Regions from separate parts of the Nesterenkonia lacusekhoensis genome, predicted to be linked through region 2. Evidence: riboswitches for the same ligand, from Rfam matches in the RefSeq annotation. Region 2 holds a riboswitch; each other region holds the start of a gene.
What was found. Region 2 has a riboswitch for thiamine pyrophosphate ahead of JOF45_RS10035 (3-oxoacyl-ACP reductase). Riboswitches for the same ligand answer to the same signal wherever they lie in the genome.
Positions count from the first base shown of each region.

Region 1: linked by a shared signal. The riboswitch ahead of JOF45_RS12645 (TenA family protein) and the one ahead of JOF45_RS10035 (3-oxoacyl-ACP reductase) in region 2 are both predicted to bind thiamine pyrophosphate.
Region 3: linked by a shared signal. The riboswitch ahead of JOF45_RS04420 (ECF transporter S component) and the one ahead of JOF45_RS10035 (3-oxoacyl-ACP reductase) in region 2 are both predicted to bind thiamine pyrophosphate.

Region 1 covers NZ_JAGINX010000001.1:2,648,628-2,653,628, forward strand. Annotated here, with positions in the region: gene JOF45_RS12620 (hypothetical protein) at 1-174, shown strand, start outside; gene JOF45_RS12625 (hypothetical protein) at 249-689, opposite strand; partial or broken gene thiD (bifunctional hydroxymethylpyrimidine kinase/phosphomethylpyrimidine kinase) at 854-1,371, shown strand; gene JOF45_RS12640 (TenA family protein) at 1,387-2,037, opposite strand; gene JOF45_RS12645 (TenA family protein) at 2,034-2,696, opposite strand; TPP riboswitch at 2,815-2,907, opposite strand; partial or broken gene JOF45_RS12650 (ISL3 family transposase) at 3,384-4,316, opposite strand; gene JOF45_RS12655 (hypothetical protein) at 4,477-4,713, opposite strand; gene JOF45_RS12660 (relaxase/mobilization nuclease domain-containing protein) at 4,713-5,001, opposite strand, start outside.
Region 2 covers NZ_JAGINX010000001.1:2,125,686-2,130,686, reverse strand. Annotated here, with positions in the region: gene JOF45_RS10040 (LLM class flavin-dependent oxidoreductase) at 1-1,134, opposite strand, end outside; gene JOF45_RS10035 (3-oxoacyl-ACP reductase) at 1,131-1,958, opposite strand; TPP riboswitch at 2,036-2,140, opposite strand; gene JOF45_RS10030 (carbon-nitrogen hydrolase family protein) at 2,568-3,377, opposite strand; gene JOF45_RS10025 (aminotransferase class IV) at 3,439-4,395, opposite strand; gene cls (cardiolipin synthase) at 4,486-5,001, shown strand, end outside.
Region 3 covers NZ_JAGINX010000001.1:912,406-917,406, reverse strand. Annotated here, with positions in the region: gene JOF45_RS04430 (AAA family ATPase) at 1-814, opposite strand, end outside; gene JOF45_RS04425 (exonuclease SbcCD subunit D) at 811-2,070, opposite strand; TPP riboswitch at 2,148-2,268, shown strand; gene JOF45_RS04420 (ECF transporter S component) at 2,259-2,891, shown strand; gene JOF45_RS04415 (ATP-binding cassette domain-containing protein) at 2,903-5,001, shown strand, end outside.

The DNA of each region.
Region 1 (5,001 bases), 520 kb from region 2:
CTGCAGTCCAACGGTCCCGAGAAGTTCTTCATCACCTCCGACGGCACCATGACCGAGATGTACGGCGCCAACGAGGAGGGCACCGAGGACCTCGGCTGGGACTACTCAGGCGAGGGCGACGGCGACACCGATGACGAGGACTCCGAGGAGGACGACGACTTCTTCGAGAACTGATCCTCACCGCACACACGAGTAACCCCCGGAGATCAGATCTCCGGGGGTTTTCTCATTCGAGGAGGATTTGCCGCTCACCGGCCGAGACCTCGGCTCTGTGCAGTCTCACGGGAGCGATCCGCCTGCTTGGCGAACAGCTCACGGGAGGAGGGCTGACGCTCCTGCTCCTGGGACTGCTCCTCTCGCTCTGATGCCTCCCGGGAGTCACGCTCAGCCTGCTCGGTCTCGCGGGCGTCCATCTCGGCAGCCTCACGCTCTGCGATCTCCTGCTCACGCTGCTGCTCCTCGCGGGCCTCCTGGGCCAGCCGCTCCTGCTCTGCGGCCTCACGCTGAGCAGCTTCCTGCTCCTGATCCTGGAGCTGACGCTCCTGGTCGCGCTCTTGCTGGCGCTGCTGCTCGTTGAGCTGCTCCATCAGCCGGTGCTGCTCGGCCTGAGACTTCACGTTGCGAGAGAACTCCGCATCGCCCTGCTGCTGGCGCATCCGCTGCTGAAGCGGGGTTTCGGTCTGTGCCACTGTCGATCACCTATCCATGTATCGGCTGCTGATTGCTGGGCTCACCACCCCGGGTCACACCCGTGGCATGAGCAGTTATCTGGCCGCTAGGGCTCTTATCCCGTCACCGCCACCACAACTGAACGCGATCAGATCAGGAGGGCCTCCGGACCCAGATCGCCTCGGTGCTCGATGATCTTCCGGTTGATGCCACCAAAATTGGGATGCTCGGCTCTGCCGCAACGGTGGAAGCCACCGCGAAAATCATTGCCGAGCCTCACACAAGGTTTGGTGTGATCGTGCTGGACCCGGTGCTGGTGGCCACCAGCGGTGACACGCTCTCCGACGATGATGCCGCTCTGGACATGGTGAATCACCTGCCGAAACACTCGAGCACATGGCCCGGCAAGCCCATGCTCTTGCCCAGCACGGGCCACGAGCGGTCATAGTCAAAGGCGGACACTTGGACCATAACGATCCAGAAATCACCGACGTCGTGGTCATTGACGGTGCGGCGCACTCCTTGAAGGTTCCCCGCGTCACGACCCGCAATACCCACGGCACCGGGTGCACGCTGTCTTCAGCCATTGGTCAAGGGCAGACCGACTTGACCCGTGCCCTGGCCGCTGGAGCAGAATGGGAACTCTCCTACGCTCCGCAGACCGGACACGGACCTGTCCATCACATGGCCATGCGAGCCTAAGCGTCACAGTGTTGTTCACAGCGCTTGTTGCCAGAACTCTGCCTCGAGACGCGAGGCCGTGGCAAAGATCCGTGACAGCTCGGCAAAGCGTTGTTCAGACAACGGCCCCTCACCGGCAAGCGTGTCGAGGTTCTTGATTTCTTCTTCCGAGGCCTTAACGAACTGCGGGTCGATATATGTTTCGATCCATTGCCGATATGGGTGGTCTGGATTATCTTCCAATACGTGGGCGATTTCGGCGCCAATCTCGGCGTATCCAATCAGGCACGGAGACAGCGACACGTACAAATCAAGCAGGGTGCCAGTCACCGCGGTGTCAATCACATAGCGGGTGTATGCCACCGTGCCCAGATCCTCGGGCGTGGCGTTGAGCTCCTCTGGGCTAATACCCCATTCAGCGGTCATCGAGGTATGTAACCCGGTCTCCCAGACAATATTCTTGAGCCCGTCCATGGAGTGCTGAATACCTTCCAAGGTGGTCTGTTTGTACACGGCTAGACCGTAGGCTCGGGCAAAGTGAATCAAAAAGTGGTAGTCCTGAATCAAATAGCGCTGGAACGCTGCCAATTCCAGGGACTCATCAGCGAGTTTGCGGATAAATTCGTGGCGGGTATAGGACTGCCATACCTCAAGATTGGCCTCTTTAAGGTCGTGGAACAAGGTCATGCGTGAATTCCGTTCAGCGGGTATGTGTAGGTGTCATTAAAGAAAGCGAGTTCTAGCTCCACCGCCCGACGGAAGTAGTCGTGAGCAGTCTGGGCATCCTGGGCCCCAGAGCGGTCCGCCTCTTGTTCCAGAAACGTCGCAAAGTCCAGGAAATCGGCGTTATCGTGCAGGGTGATCCACTCGTGATAGATAAAGCTTTCGGGCCGGTTCTGCGGGGCTTTGGCCGCCCAGTCCCGGTAGAGACATTCGGTGACCATCAAGACCGCCACAACGGCACTGTAGTTTTGAGACGCGGCAGCCTCTCGCATCAGATCGCAGAATCCGGCTGCACTCGGGGTGTCCGGAGTAGCAGCGCGGAGCTCATCGCTCACACCCAAAGCCTCGAAGGCCCGCTGGAAGTAGGTGTCCTCGCTGTTAGCCATCTCCCCAGCGAAACTGGCGTAGCGCAACCGTGCTTCGAGGCGATCTGCGGTGGTAATAGCGGCACCAAGCAGTTGCAAGAAGGCTTCAAAAAAGCGGTAGTCTTGGTCCAGATACCCGGCCATGACCTCATCATCAACAGAGCCTTCAAAAAGCTCGGTCACAAACCGGTGGTTAATGGCTTGCTCCCAGGTCTCCCGGTTGGTCTCGAGAAGTTCTTGACTGAATCGTTGGCTCATAGTGTCCTCTCGTCCTTTCCGACGTTGTGTAGAAGCGACTAGAAGAGATCAGAACACGGTCGTGCGACAAGAATGAGGCCTGGCGTTCACCCACTCCACCGGAGCCGAAAGATGTGACCCATCAGAGCACTGACATCCCTTCGCGAATGCTAATTCGATCAGGTTCTCGGGTGTAATCTCAGCCCATTCTCGGGCACCCCGTGTCGTTGAACGACTGTATCGAAGGTGCTAGCCAACGTCTAGAGTGCCACGAGCTTAACAGAAACCCGCAGCGACATACTCCCGCAGTATGTCAGCCCTCCTCGGAGCACGAGACAATCTCGCACGTGTTCCTGGGTGCGATCACCGGGTGCGAGCAAAACCGTGGGATGGGGACGTCGGATCGCCAGTGGCATGTGCGTGGAAGGCCACCGTCTCCTGTGGGACAGACCGGTAGCGTCGACAATGGGGGCGCCCGCAGGGCGATGACCGTGCTATATATGGTCCGCACGGAACACGCAAGCCTTACCGAACGTGTTCTCCTCGAATCTGATCACCCGCAGGTCACCAAGCCTGTTGCGTATCTGATGCTCACGCTGGTGCCGTGACGATCCGGGTGTTTTGGTGACTGTCGATCTCGACTTATTCCATCCCCAAGACACCGTACCGATCGACGTACTCAACATGACGGAGTAGCACTAAACCGGCTCATCGTAATTGAGAGTGTAGAACTGGTCTGAAGCCACCGGACTCGAGCAGACATCTCGCGATGTAGTGCGTGAGGTTGCGGAACCCCAGCGCTGACCCGCGTAGATGTTCGAGCCTGCCATTGATCGCTTCAGTAGGCCCGTTCGACGTTCCCGGTCGGGTGAAGAACGCCAGGATATCAGCAGCTCGACGCTTCAGAGTCCGTCCTAACCGTTTGAGCTCGACCAGTCCTGTCGGCAGATTCGTCGTCAGATCGTCGATGACTGATTGTAAGAGCTTTGTGCCCTCGTTGCCGTCGTTGGTTCGGTAGGCGCTCACAATGTCTTGATAGACGGCCCAGGTGACTTCGACGGCGGTGAAGTTGGCGTCGGCGAAGAGGCTTACGATCCTCTCCTGCTGTTTGGCCGTGAGCAGATCAGCACCGGTGTGCAGAGTCCTGCGCGCCCGATACAACGGGTCTGTTGCTCGTCCGCGATGCCCGGTGGTCTCCTGCTGAATGCGGCGGCGTACCTCGTCGAGGGCATCACCGGCGAGTTTGACGACGTGGAACGGGTCCATGACTTCGACAGCCTCGGGCAGTTCCTCAACGGAGGCTGTTTTGAAGCCGGAGAATCCGTCCATCGCGACGACGTCGATGCCATCACGCCAGTCTTTCGGTCGGGCTTTCAACCATTGCTTGAACACCTGTTTCGACCGTCCGGGCACCATGTCGAGCAGGCGTGCCGGGCCTGCTTTCTGGCTGATGGGAGTGAGGTCGATGATGACGGTGACGTACTTGTCACCGTGCCTGGTGTGCCGCCAGACGTGTTCGTCGACACCAATGACGCTGACCCCGTCGAACCGGGTCGGGTCGTCGATCAGCAGTCGATGTCCCTGCGCGAGGATCGCGGAGTTCGCGGTGTGCCAGGACACGCCGAGTTTGCGGGCTCTTCGTAATTGAGGTCGAGGGAGTCGAGTCGGCAGAATGTCGTGAGGTCAGGAGATGAGAAAGTAGGCTTGGACACGTCGAGGTCTTTCGGATGGAGTGTGCGAGAACTTCCATCATCGGAAGACCTCGACGTCTATCCGGGCAGCGCCACGCCGTGTCCTGGAATCACTGATCCACACCCTCAATTACGAAGAGCCAGTTATCTCCAAACGGTCTGCGCTTGCCGGCCCTGATCCGGTGCTCGCCATGAACCAGTCGCTTGAGGCTCTCCACCTCGCGCTCCAGCTCCCTGATCCGATCCGCATCGGTCTTCGGCCTGGCTTGGATCTCCTCCTTCCCCGGGCCGATCCCGTGCTTCACGTACAGCCGGCGCTTCGTCTCGGCACTCATCGCCATGCTCATCACCTCTCCAGCCCACGAGACTCACGCTCGGAGCTCTTCTGCAGTGAGGACTCCTTGGCGACCAGCCTCTGGCGAGCCTGCTGATACGCCTCCCTGCTGCGCTCGGGGCTCTGCTCACGAGCCCGATCCTCGGCCGCACGCTGCTTGCCCAGCACGTCGGCACCGACCTTGTGCTCGGATGCCTTCGCACTGTCGTAGCTGGGGACGTAGCCGGCATCGCGTGGCCGCAGATCCGCCTGCAGGGCGTAGACCTGCTTACCTTCGGCCTCAGTGCGGTTGTCCCCGGCC
Region 2 (5,001 bases):
GGTGCAGTGGCCCCCGCCGGCGGCCAGTCGGCCCAGCAGCTGCCGAACTGTGGGCCGTTCGGTCTCCACGATCCGCAGGATGGTGGCGTAGCGCCCCTTGGGCCCGCTGAACTCCTCCAGCGGCGGCAGCTCCGGCACCGGGGCGTCCAGCTCCCATGCGGAGGCGTCCTGGCCCACGAACACACTGAGCTGACGCAGCGAGCTGTCCACCGGCAGCAGCTCGTCCAGGGCGCGCTGCTTGGCCCGGGCCTCCTCCATCGTGGAGCCCACATAGGTGACCAGCCCGGGCATGATCGCCACGGAGTCCGGATTCCGCCCGAGCTCCGCGATCCGGCGCCGCACATCGCCCCGGTACTGTTGCCCGGCGGCCAGGTCATAGGCCACTGCATAGATGCCCTCCGCGCGGCGCGCTGCCAGGTCCCGTCCCTGCTCCGAGGCTCCGGCCTGGAACAGCACGGGGCGGCCCTGGGGCGGGCTGGGCACGTTGAGCGGCCCGCGCACGCTGAAGTGCTCGCCGTCGTGGTTCAGCTCGCTCAGCTGCGAGCCGTCCACATAGCGTCCGGGGGCACCGGCGTCGTCGGCGCGGTGCTCCCGCTCGATGAGGATCGACGACGCCGGCCAGGACTGCCAGAGCCCCAGCACCACATCGACGAACTCCTCCGCCCGGGCATAGCGCACGGCGTGCTCGGGCATCTGCGCCATGCCATGGTTCTGCGCCTCGGCGTCGAACATGGAGGTGACCACGTTCCAGCCGATCCGTCCGCCGGAGATGTGGTCCAGGCTGGCCAGCATGCGTGCGGCGTGGAAGGGCGTGAAGAAGGTCGCCGAGACCGTGCTGACCAGTCCGATCCGTTCGGTGGCCCCGGCCAAGGAGGACAGCAGGGTCAGCGGCTCCAGGTGCCAGAGCGGACCATCCTCCACCGCCGTGATGGAGGTGGAATGCCCGTCCGCGAAGAAGACGGCGTCGAGCTTCCCGCGCTCGGCGATCTGGGCCAGCTCCTGGTAGTACTCGACCGACCTGAGCCGTTCGGCGTGGGAGTCGGCGGCTCGCCAAGCGGCCGAGTGATGTCCGACCCCGTGGATGAACAGGTTGAAGTGGGCCTGCCGTCGGCCCGCAGCGGCGCTCGTGCTCATCCCTTGACCAGGCCGCCGTCGACGATCAGGTTCTGCCCGGTGACTCCGCGCGCCCACGGCGAGGCGAAGAACAGCACGGCATCGGCCAGCTGCTCGGGCGTGGTGACGCTGCGCAGCGGTGTGCCCGCGGCGATGCCCTCGAAGACCTCCTCCGGTGTGGCCGCGGAGGCGTCGGTGGTCTGTAGCAGGCCGCCGGAGACCATGTTGACGGTGATCCCGGAAGGTCCCAGGTCATCGGCGAAGGTCCTGGTCAGTGAGAGCAGGGCGGCCTTCGCCGCGGTGTAGTCGTGGTAAGGCACCACCGGGTGCTGGAACAGGTTGGTGCCGATGCTGATCACCCGCCCGATGCCGGCGTCGACCATCGACGGCAGGGCCGCCTGGATGACGTTCAGCGCTCCCTTCACCGAGCCTTCGAACTGCCCGGAGAGCTCCTCGTAGGTGATCTCCTCGGCGTGGGAGCGGGCGTCGCCGTTGAAGACGAAGTCCACCAGGGCGTTGTTCACCACGGTGGTGATCGGGGCGCCGAAGTGCTCGGCGGCGGTGCTGATCAGGGACTCCACGGCGCTGCGGTCGCGGACGTCAGCGGGGAGGGCCAGGGCACGGCCGGCGTGTTCGTCGGCCAGTGCCTGAGCGGCCTCGGCGGAGGAGCGGTAGTTGATCACCACGCGGGCTCCCTGGGCGAGGAATGCCCGGCAGATGGCGGCGCCGAGCCCGCGCGCCCCTCCGGTGACCAGGACGATCTGCTCGGACAGGGCCGGTGCGGACCCGGGGGAGGGGATGCCGGCTGCGGGGCCGGCGTCGGGAGTGGGTGTTGAAGCGGTCATGCGCTCATGCCTCTCTGTTCAGAGGCGAAGGCAGCCCGTGCGGCGATGCGCTGATCCGCGGGCAGAAGCCTCGCGGGTGCGGCTGGGCCGGACATTCCCTTCGCCAGTGCTAACTGGATCAGGTTCGACGGGTGTCATCTCAGCCCCGGTCCTCGCCGGACGGGGCACCCCGTGTCACAGCCCTATCCCACCATGAGTGGCGCAGAACTCTCAATCGCTGGGGCCGTCCACGTCCCGTCGATCGGCATCTTTGAGCCGGGTCCGCGCCGCTCTGCCGACCCATCTGTGCCAATGGATGAGGGGAGAGGCGCCGTCAACCTGGCCTGCGTACGTGGTGTGATCAGATACGCGCGGAACTGAAGCCGATTCGGCAGGAATTACGCGCGTATCTGATCACACCCCCGGGCACCGAGACGATGAGGGGTGAGGGGCTCAAACTGTCGCTAGCGGCTTCCTCAGCGACAGTTATCTTCATAGGTGTCGCTAACGGGCCAGCCCTCGCTCCGTGCTAAGGCCCGGCCATCGGCACAGATGAGTGGGGTCGGAGCCGTTCTGACGACTCAGACGTGCCAATGGACGCAGGATTGAGCAGAGTCTGCCCAAGGGCCCTCAGAGATCGCGGGCGTTGGCCAGCACCGGGATGAGCCGCTGGGTGTGCTCCACCGTCTCGAGGTCCACGTCCACGGTCAGCAGCTGCGGCGCCTCGCCGGCCTGGGCCAGGACCCTGCCGGTGGGTGAGACCATCAGAGAGTGCCCGACGCCGGTGGGCGCCTGCTCCGGAGCTTCCACTCCGGCGGCGCTGGGCAGACCCTGCCCGCAGGCCACGATGTACTGTGTGGAGTCCAGCGCCCGGGCCCGGGCCAGCAGCTCCCACTGTTCCACTTTGCCCGGTCCGGCGCCCCACGAGGCGGGAACCAGCGTGGCGGCGGTGCCGGCGCGGGCGTGGGCGGTGAAGAGGTCGGGAAAGCGGATGTCGTAGCAGGTGGCCAGCCCCAGCGTGACTCCGTCCACCTCGAACCGGACCAGTTCGTCTCCGGGCTGGACCGTCTTGGACTCCTTGAAGCCGAAGGCGTCGTAGAGGTGGACCTTGTCGTAGGAGGCGTGCACTCCGTGCCCGACGGCGATGAGCGTGTTGGTCACCCGGTCGCGCCCTTCGGCGCTGGGGGTCCCAGGGGTGAACATGCCTGCGACCACGATGACGCCGTTGATCTCGGCGATCTCCTTGACCGCGGAGGCCCAGGGGCCGTGGATCGGCTCGGCGATGGGGGTCAGCGGATGTCCGAACGCTCGCTGGGTGGCCTCGGGGAAGACCACCACCCGCGCGCCCTGACGGGCTGCGAGCTCGGTCCACTTCTCGACCTGGCGGAGGTTCTCCCGGACGTCCGGGCCTGTGACGATCTGTGCGGCGGCGATACGCATACGCTCAGCGTACTCCCGCTGACCTGGGGCTGAGGAGGGCCTGCCGTCCTCCGATCCTCGCTCAGTTCAGCGGGTGGTTGACCGGCAGGTCCTGCTTCAGGAATGCGGTCAGCTGTTCGGTGAGCTCCTGGTCGACCTCGAGCTCGCGGTCTTCGATCCGTGCCACGGGTGTCGCATAGCGCAGCGAGGAGCACAGCCACACGTGGTCGGCGTCGTAGAGGTCCTCCGGAGTGAGCGGGCCGTAGCCCAGCTGCCAGCCGGCCTCGGCCGCGGCGGCGAAGATAGCCCCCTGGGTGGTTCCGGGCAGGATGCCGGTTTCCAGCTCCGGAGTGGTCAGCCGCGGCGGCTCGCCCTCGGTGCCGCGGTGCACCAGCAGGACGGTGGAGGTGGGGCCCTCTAGGACCTTGCCGTCGGAGGAGGTGAAGACGACGTCGTCGAACCCGGTCGCCTTGGCGTGGCGCAGTGCGGCCATGTTCACCGCGTAGCTCAGCGTCTTCGCGCCCAGCAGCAGCCAGGGGGCGCGTTCGGCGGCACGAGCGTCGTAGCCGCGGTCCAGCAGGGTCACAGCGATGGGCCTGCCCCGGCCGGCACGCATCTCCGGCGAGATGGGGGTCAGCAGGGTCCAGTAGGTGCCGGCGAAGGCCGGGTCGTCAGAGGCCGGCTCGCCGTCCACACCGCGGGTGGCCACCAGCCGGATGGAGAGCTCCTCAGGCAGCACGCCGCGGGTGCGGTACTCTTCGATGCCCAGCTCCACTGCGGCCCGCCAGGACTCCGCCGGCGGGATCCCGATGCCGGTCAGTTCGGCGGAGCGGGCCAGCCGGTCCACGTGTGCCTGGAACTTCCGGACCTCGCCCTCCACAGCGTTCATCGTCTCGAAGATCCCGTCACCACGGACGGCCCCGAGGTCGTCCACGCGCAGCTGGGGCTGGTGGGGATCGAAGATCATGCCCTGCGGATGCTCGACGTCGATCCGCACGGCGACAGCGGCGACGGAGTCCTCACGGAAATGCTCGGCCATATCACCAGCTTAGGCCATGCCGGGCCTGAGGCGGCTCTGTGTCCGCGCGAGCACGTAAGATGAGCAGGGCCAAAACAGGAGGTGTGCGTTGTGCTGTGGCCATTGAGCGGACTGGGGCTGGAGTCTCTGCCCCAGTGGATCATCCTGCTCATCCTGGTCTTCGAGGTGGGCGTGCGCGTGCTGGTCATCGGTGTGATCCCGGAGAACCGGCGTCCCAACACGGCCATGGCCTGGCTGCTGGCGATCTTCTTCATCCCGGTGGTGGCCCTGCCGCTGTTCTTCATGCTGGGCAGCCATAAGCTCTCGCGGCGCCGCCAGGAGCGGCAGCGTCGGATCAACGAGTCTCTGCTGGAGGCCACCCGTCATCTGGACCTGGCGGATCAGCTGCGCGGTCATGACGAGCAGCTCGGGGACACCGCCGCCCTGAATCGCAACCTGGGTGCCTTCCCCATCCAGGAGGGAAACCAGATCCGCCTGATGACCGAATATCGGGAGCCCTTCGACTGGCTGGTGGAGGAGATCGACGCCGCTGAAGAGTACGTCCATATGCTCTTCTACATCATCGGCAACGACGACGACTACGTGGGTCCGGTGCTGGACGCGTTG
Region 3 (5,001 bases), 1.2 Mb from region 2:
TGCGCTGGGACTGCGCCTCAGTGAGGATGCGGTGCTCCAGCGAAGCGTCCTCAGTCTCCGGTTCCTGCTTCGACTGGGGCTCCGGCTCCTGCTCCCCGTCGGGTTCCCGCTCAGGCGGCTGCTCCTGAGAGAAGTCGACCCCGGTGAGCTGCTGGGCACCATCCAGCACAGATGAGCGGAGGGCCTCGATCTCCCGGTTGGCCTCCTCCACCTGGCCCTTGGCCTCTTTGGCCTGTTCCCGCAGGTGCTGCTCCAGCTGCTGAAAGGTGCTGGTGTCGAACAGGCGCTCCAACAGCTGCTGCTTCTCGCTGCTGCTGGAATGGAGGAATTCGGCGAAGTCCCCCTGCGGCAGCAGGATGACCTTGGTGAACTGGTGACGATCCAGAGGAAGGATCTCGCCCAGCTCCTTGCCCACTGCCTGAGAACCATTGGCGGCGGCGCTCCATGTTCCGGCTTCCTGGACCTCCAGATGGGCCTTCTGGTTCTCCTGGATGAAGCCGGTGCCGCGCTGCTTGGGCCGCATGTGCTGCGGGCTGCGAGTGACCCGGTAGCGTCTGCCGCTGAGGGTGAACTCCAGGCTGACCTGAGGCACTGCCCCGGGCGCGGCGTGGTCGCTGCGCAGCCGCGTGACGCTGCGTTCGCCGGCCACCTGACCGTAGAGGGCGAAGGTCACAGCGTCGAGGATGAAGGTTTTGCCGGATCCGGTCCGGCCGTTGAGCAGAAAGAGCCCGTCCTCGCTCAGTGCGTCGAAGTCGATGATCTCAGTGCCCGGGAACGGGCCGAAGGCCTGCAGGGTCAGCAGGTGCAGCTTCATCGGGCCTCAGCTCCGCTCTGAAGCCGGACCGCCTGCAGCGCCTCCTCCAGCAGCTGCTGCTCCTGCTCAGCAGGACCGCGGCCCCGGACGTGTTCGAGGAAGCCGGTGATGATCTCAGCCTCGGAGACCGCCTCCTCCACGGCGGAGGAGTAAGTGCGCAGAGTCTGCTGCTCGGTCCCGCTGTGCGTGAAGGAGCACAGCTGCGGATACGCCTCCCGCACCCGCTGATAGGCCCGCTCGGGACGGACCGGATCGGTCAGCGTCACCTGCAGATAGGCCTCCTGGTGCTGCTGCACAGTCTCCGGCTCCAGGATCTCTTCGATGGAGCCCTTCAGCTGAGCCAACGGCCTGCCGATGGACCAGTCCACGGCGCGGATCTGCTCCCAGTCCTGCGAGTCCCACAGCCAGGCCCCTTTGGCCTGGCGGGTCTCGGAGAAGGAGAAGCGCAGCGGAGAGCCGCTGTAGCGCACGGTCTGGGAGAGCTTCTGCCGGCCATGCAGATGTCCCAGGGCCACGTAGTCGAAGCCGTCGAAGAGCTCCAGCGGCACCACAGCCAGCCCACCGGCAGTGTGCTCCTGATGATCCATCTGTTCCCCGGCAGGAGCATCCACCCCGATGGTCCGTTCAGAATCCGACCCCACACCGCGGGCGGCGAAGAGATGAGCCATAAGCACCACGCGCACCGTGCGCCGCTGCCCCAGATGCTCACGGCGAGCGCCCACGTCCTCCCAGATGCGGCGGACCACCTCGGTCATCACCGAGGTGTGATCAGCACGGTCCAGGCCGAGCTGCTCACGGATCAGGGCCGGCTCCAGATACGGCACACCGTAGACCAGCGTCAGCGGCGCCGACTCGGGCGCCTGTCCCGGAGTCTCCTGCGACGAAGCCTCCTGACCGGCGTCGGGGATCTCCACCGGGGTGAAGGCATCCTCCAGTGAGGTGCGCAGATGAACTCCGGCGGCCCCCATGAGGCCGCGGCCGAAGCCCAGGCGCTGGGCCGAGTCATGGTTGCCCGAGGTGATGATGACCCGGGTGCCGCCGGCCACCAGCTCCTCCAGGCAGGACTCGAGCTCACGGACCGCCCATTCCGGAGGCAGCGCGCGGTCATAGACGTCACCGGCGATCAGCAGGACATCCACGGTCTCCTCAGCGACGGTGGCGCAGACCGTCTCCAGCATCTCCTGCTGGGCGCTCTGCAGCGAATACCCGTGGAAGCCGCGGCCGAGGTGCCAGTCAGAGGTGTGGAGCCATCGCATGGGACCACGCTATCGCTCGGCGGGGACATGGACCGCTGACCTGGCCGGTGCTACTGTGAACGGCACAACTGAACATCCTTGTCCGACAGGGGAGCGTCCGCCGCAGGCATGCGGCCAGGCGCTGAGAGTGGGCTCACGGCCCAGACCCTAGAACCTGCCCAGGTTAGAACCTGCGAAGGGAGTCGCATATGCCTATCTCTGCGCCCTCAGCGCATCCATCACCTGCCCGCACCCGCCGCACCATGCGCTGGAGCGTGGCCGATATCCTCGTCGCCTCCACGCTCGCCGTGGCCTCCGGCGTGATCTTCTGGGGCTGGAACCTCAGCTATCACCTGGTGGGCAACCTCTTCGCTGTCTATCCGCCGGTGGAGACCCTGGTCCACGGCATGTGGCTCTTCCCCGCAGTGCTCGGCGCCCTGGTCATCCGCAAGCCCGGAGCCGCCCTGTACTGCGAGCTGGTGGCCGCCGCGATCTCCGCGCTGCTGGGCGCCCAGGCCGGTCTGACCGTGCTGGTGGCCGGATTCTTCCAGGGCCTGGGTGCGGAGCTGATCTTCCTGGCGCTGCTCTACCGCCGGTTCAGCCTGCCCCCTGCCCTGCTGGGCGGAGCTGCGGCGGGACTGCTGGGCGGCATCAACTATCACTTCGTGCTCCACTCCTATGCCTACGCGCCGCTGGAGACGATCATCCACATCAGCTGCTTCGCGCTCTCCGGGGCGGTGATCGCGGGTCTGCTCCCCTGGGTGGGAACCCGCAGCCTGGCCCGAACCGGTGTGCTCAGCCCGCTGTCCTCCCGCGGTGCCCACCGCGAACCCGTCCTGTGAGGGGCCGGGCTGTGAGGGAGACGGAAGATCTCCGACAGGAGGCGGAGCCGACAGCCTCACCGGCTGGATGGAGCTCGCCGGAGACGGCGTGCACGGAGACTGCGAGCGCGGAGGCCCCGCCCGGTGCCGCAGTGCGCGCCGAGTCCTGGACCTGGCAGCATCCGGACCGCAGCTCCCCCGCGGTGGAGGAGCTCAGCCTGGACATCCGTCCCGGGGAGAAGGTGCTGATCACCGGGGCCTCCGGCTCTGGGAAGTCCACGCTGCTGCACGGCTTGGCCGGAGTGCTCCCCGCCGAGGGGGCGAGCACCTCGGGACGGCTGCTGATCGACGGGGCAGAGCCCGCCGAAGTCCGCGGCCGGGCCGGTCTGATGCAGCAGGATCCCGAGGCGGCCGTGGTGCTCTCCCGAGTGGGCGATGACGTGGCCTTCGCCCCGGAGAACCTGGCGGTGCCCCGCGAGGAGATCCCGGACCGGGTCCGCGAGGCGCTGCAGGCCGTGGGGTTGGAGCACCTGCCGCTGGAACATCCCACCGCCCAGCTCTCGGGCGGGCAGAAGCAGCGCCTGGCACTGGCCGGGATCCTGGCGATGCGCCCGGGGCTGCTCCTGCTGGACGAGCCCACCGCCAACCTGGACCCAGACGGCGCCCTCCAGGTCCGCGACGCCGTACTCTCCGCAGCTGAGGCCACCGGGGCCACTCTGCTGGTGGTGGAGCACCGCACCCACCGCTGGGCGGCCGCGATGGACCGTGTCATCAGCCTCGACGCCGGACAGGCCGGCAGCGGAGCGGGGCTCGGCAGCGCCGATCAGAGGTCCCCAGACCCACACAGCCCAGATCGTTTCCTCGCCGTGCTGCCCGACTGGTCTCCGCCTTCTCATACTGGGCTCTCTCCCACCGGCGAGACTCTGCTCCGGGCCGAGGAACTCGCCGTCCATCGGCATCCGCCCACCACCACCTGGCGAAGCCGCCAGCCACCTGCCCCGGTGCTCAGCGGAGTGGAGCTGAGCATCCGAGGCGGTGAGGCGGTGGCCATCACCGGGCCCAACGGCGTCGGGAAGTCCACGCTGCTGCTGACACTGGCCGGGCTGATCCCGCGTCATGGCGGCCGCCTGGAGCCGGATCCGGAGGCCATGACCTCCCAGGAGCTCATCAGACATTCGGGGATGGTCTTCCAGGAGCCCGAGCATCAGTTCCTCCGCGCCACAGTGGCTGAGGAGCTGGAGCACCGGCAGGACCTGCTCCATCAGCTGCGGCTGAACCATGTGGCCGAGGCCAACCCCTTCACCCTCTCCGGCGGCGAGAAGCGGCGGCTCTCCGTGGGCACCGCCCTGGCCTCCGGGGCTGAGCTTCTGCTGCTGGATGAGCCGACCACGGGTCAGGATGCCGCCGCCTTCGCCGATCTGGTGACCCTGCTGCGCGATCATCTCGACGCCGGCGGGGCGGTCATCGCAGTGACCCATGACGAGGATCTGCTGACCGCACTGCAGGCCAGGCGCCTGGAGGTGACGGAGCACAGCCGCGCCGCCGCCTCGCCGGGTCAGCCCTCGGATGAGACCCCTGAGGCCTCCTCCCCTGAGCTGCCGGGCTTCGGCGCCGTCCGCTCCACCTCCTGGCTGGGCCGGCGCGGCCCGCTGGGCAAACTGATCGTCCTGGTGCTGATCACCCTGGCCCTGGTGGCCTCCATCGACCTGGTCTCCGCGGCGGTGGTGGTCCTGGGCTGCTTCGCCCTGCTGCCTCTGGCGGGGATCCGTCCGCTGGCGCTGATGCGGCGGATCTGGCCCTTCGCCGTCGGGGCGCTGCTGGCGGTCTGGGGCACCGCCATCGCCGGGGAGGAATCGGGACGCGTGCTGGTGGACTTCGGCTTCACCACAGTGAGCACCGGCTCGGTGATGCTGGGCCTGGCTCTGGGGCTGCGCGGCTTCGCCATGGTGCTGCCCAGTGTGATCATCCTGTCCACCACCGATCCCACCGACCTGGCCGACTCCCTGGCCCAGCAGCTGAAGCTGCCGGCGCGGTTCGTGCTCGGCGCCCTGGCGGCCATGCGGCTGATGGGGATGCTGGCCGCCCAGTGGACCACATTGGGTCATGCGCGGCGGGCCCGGGGTCTGGGCAG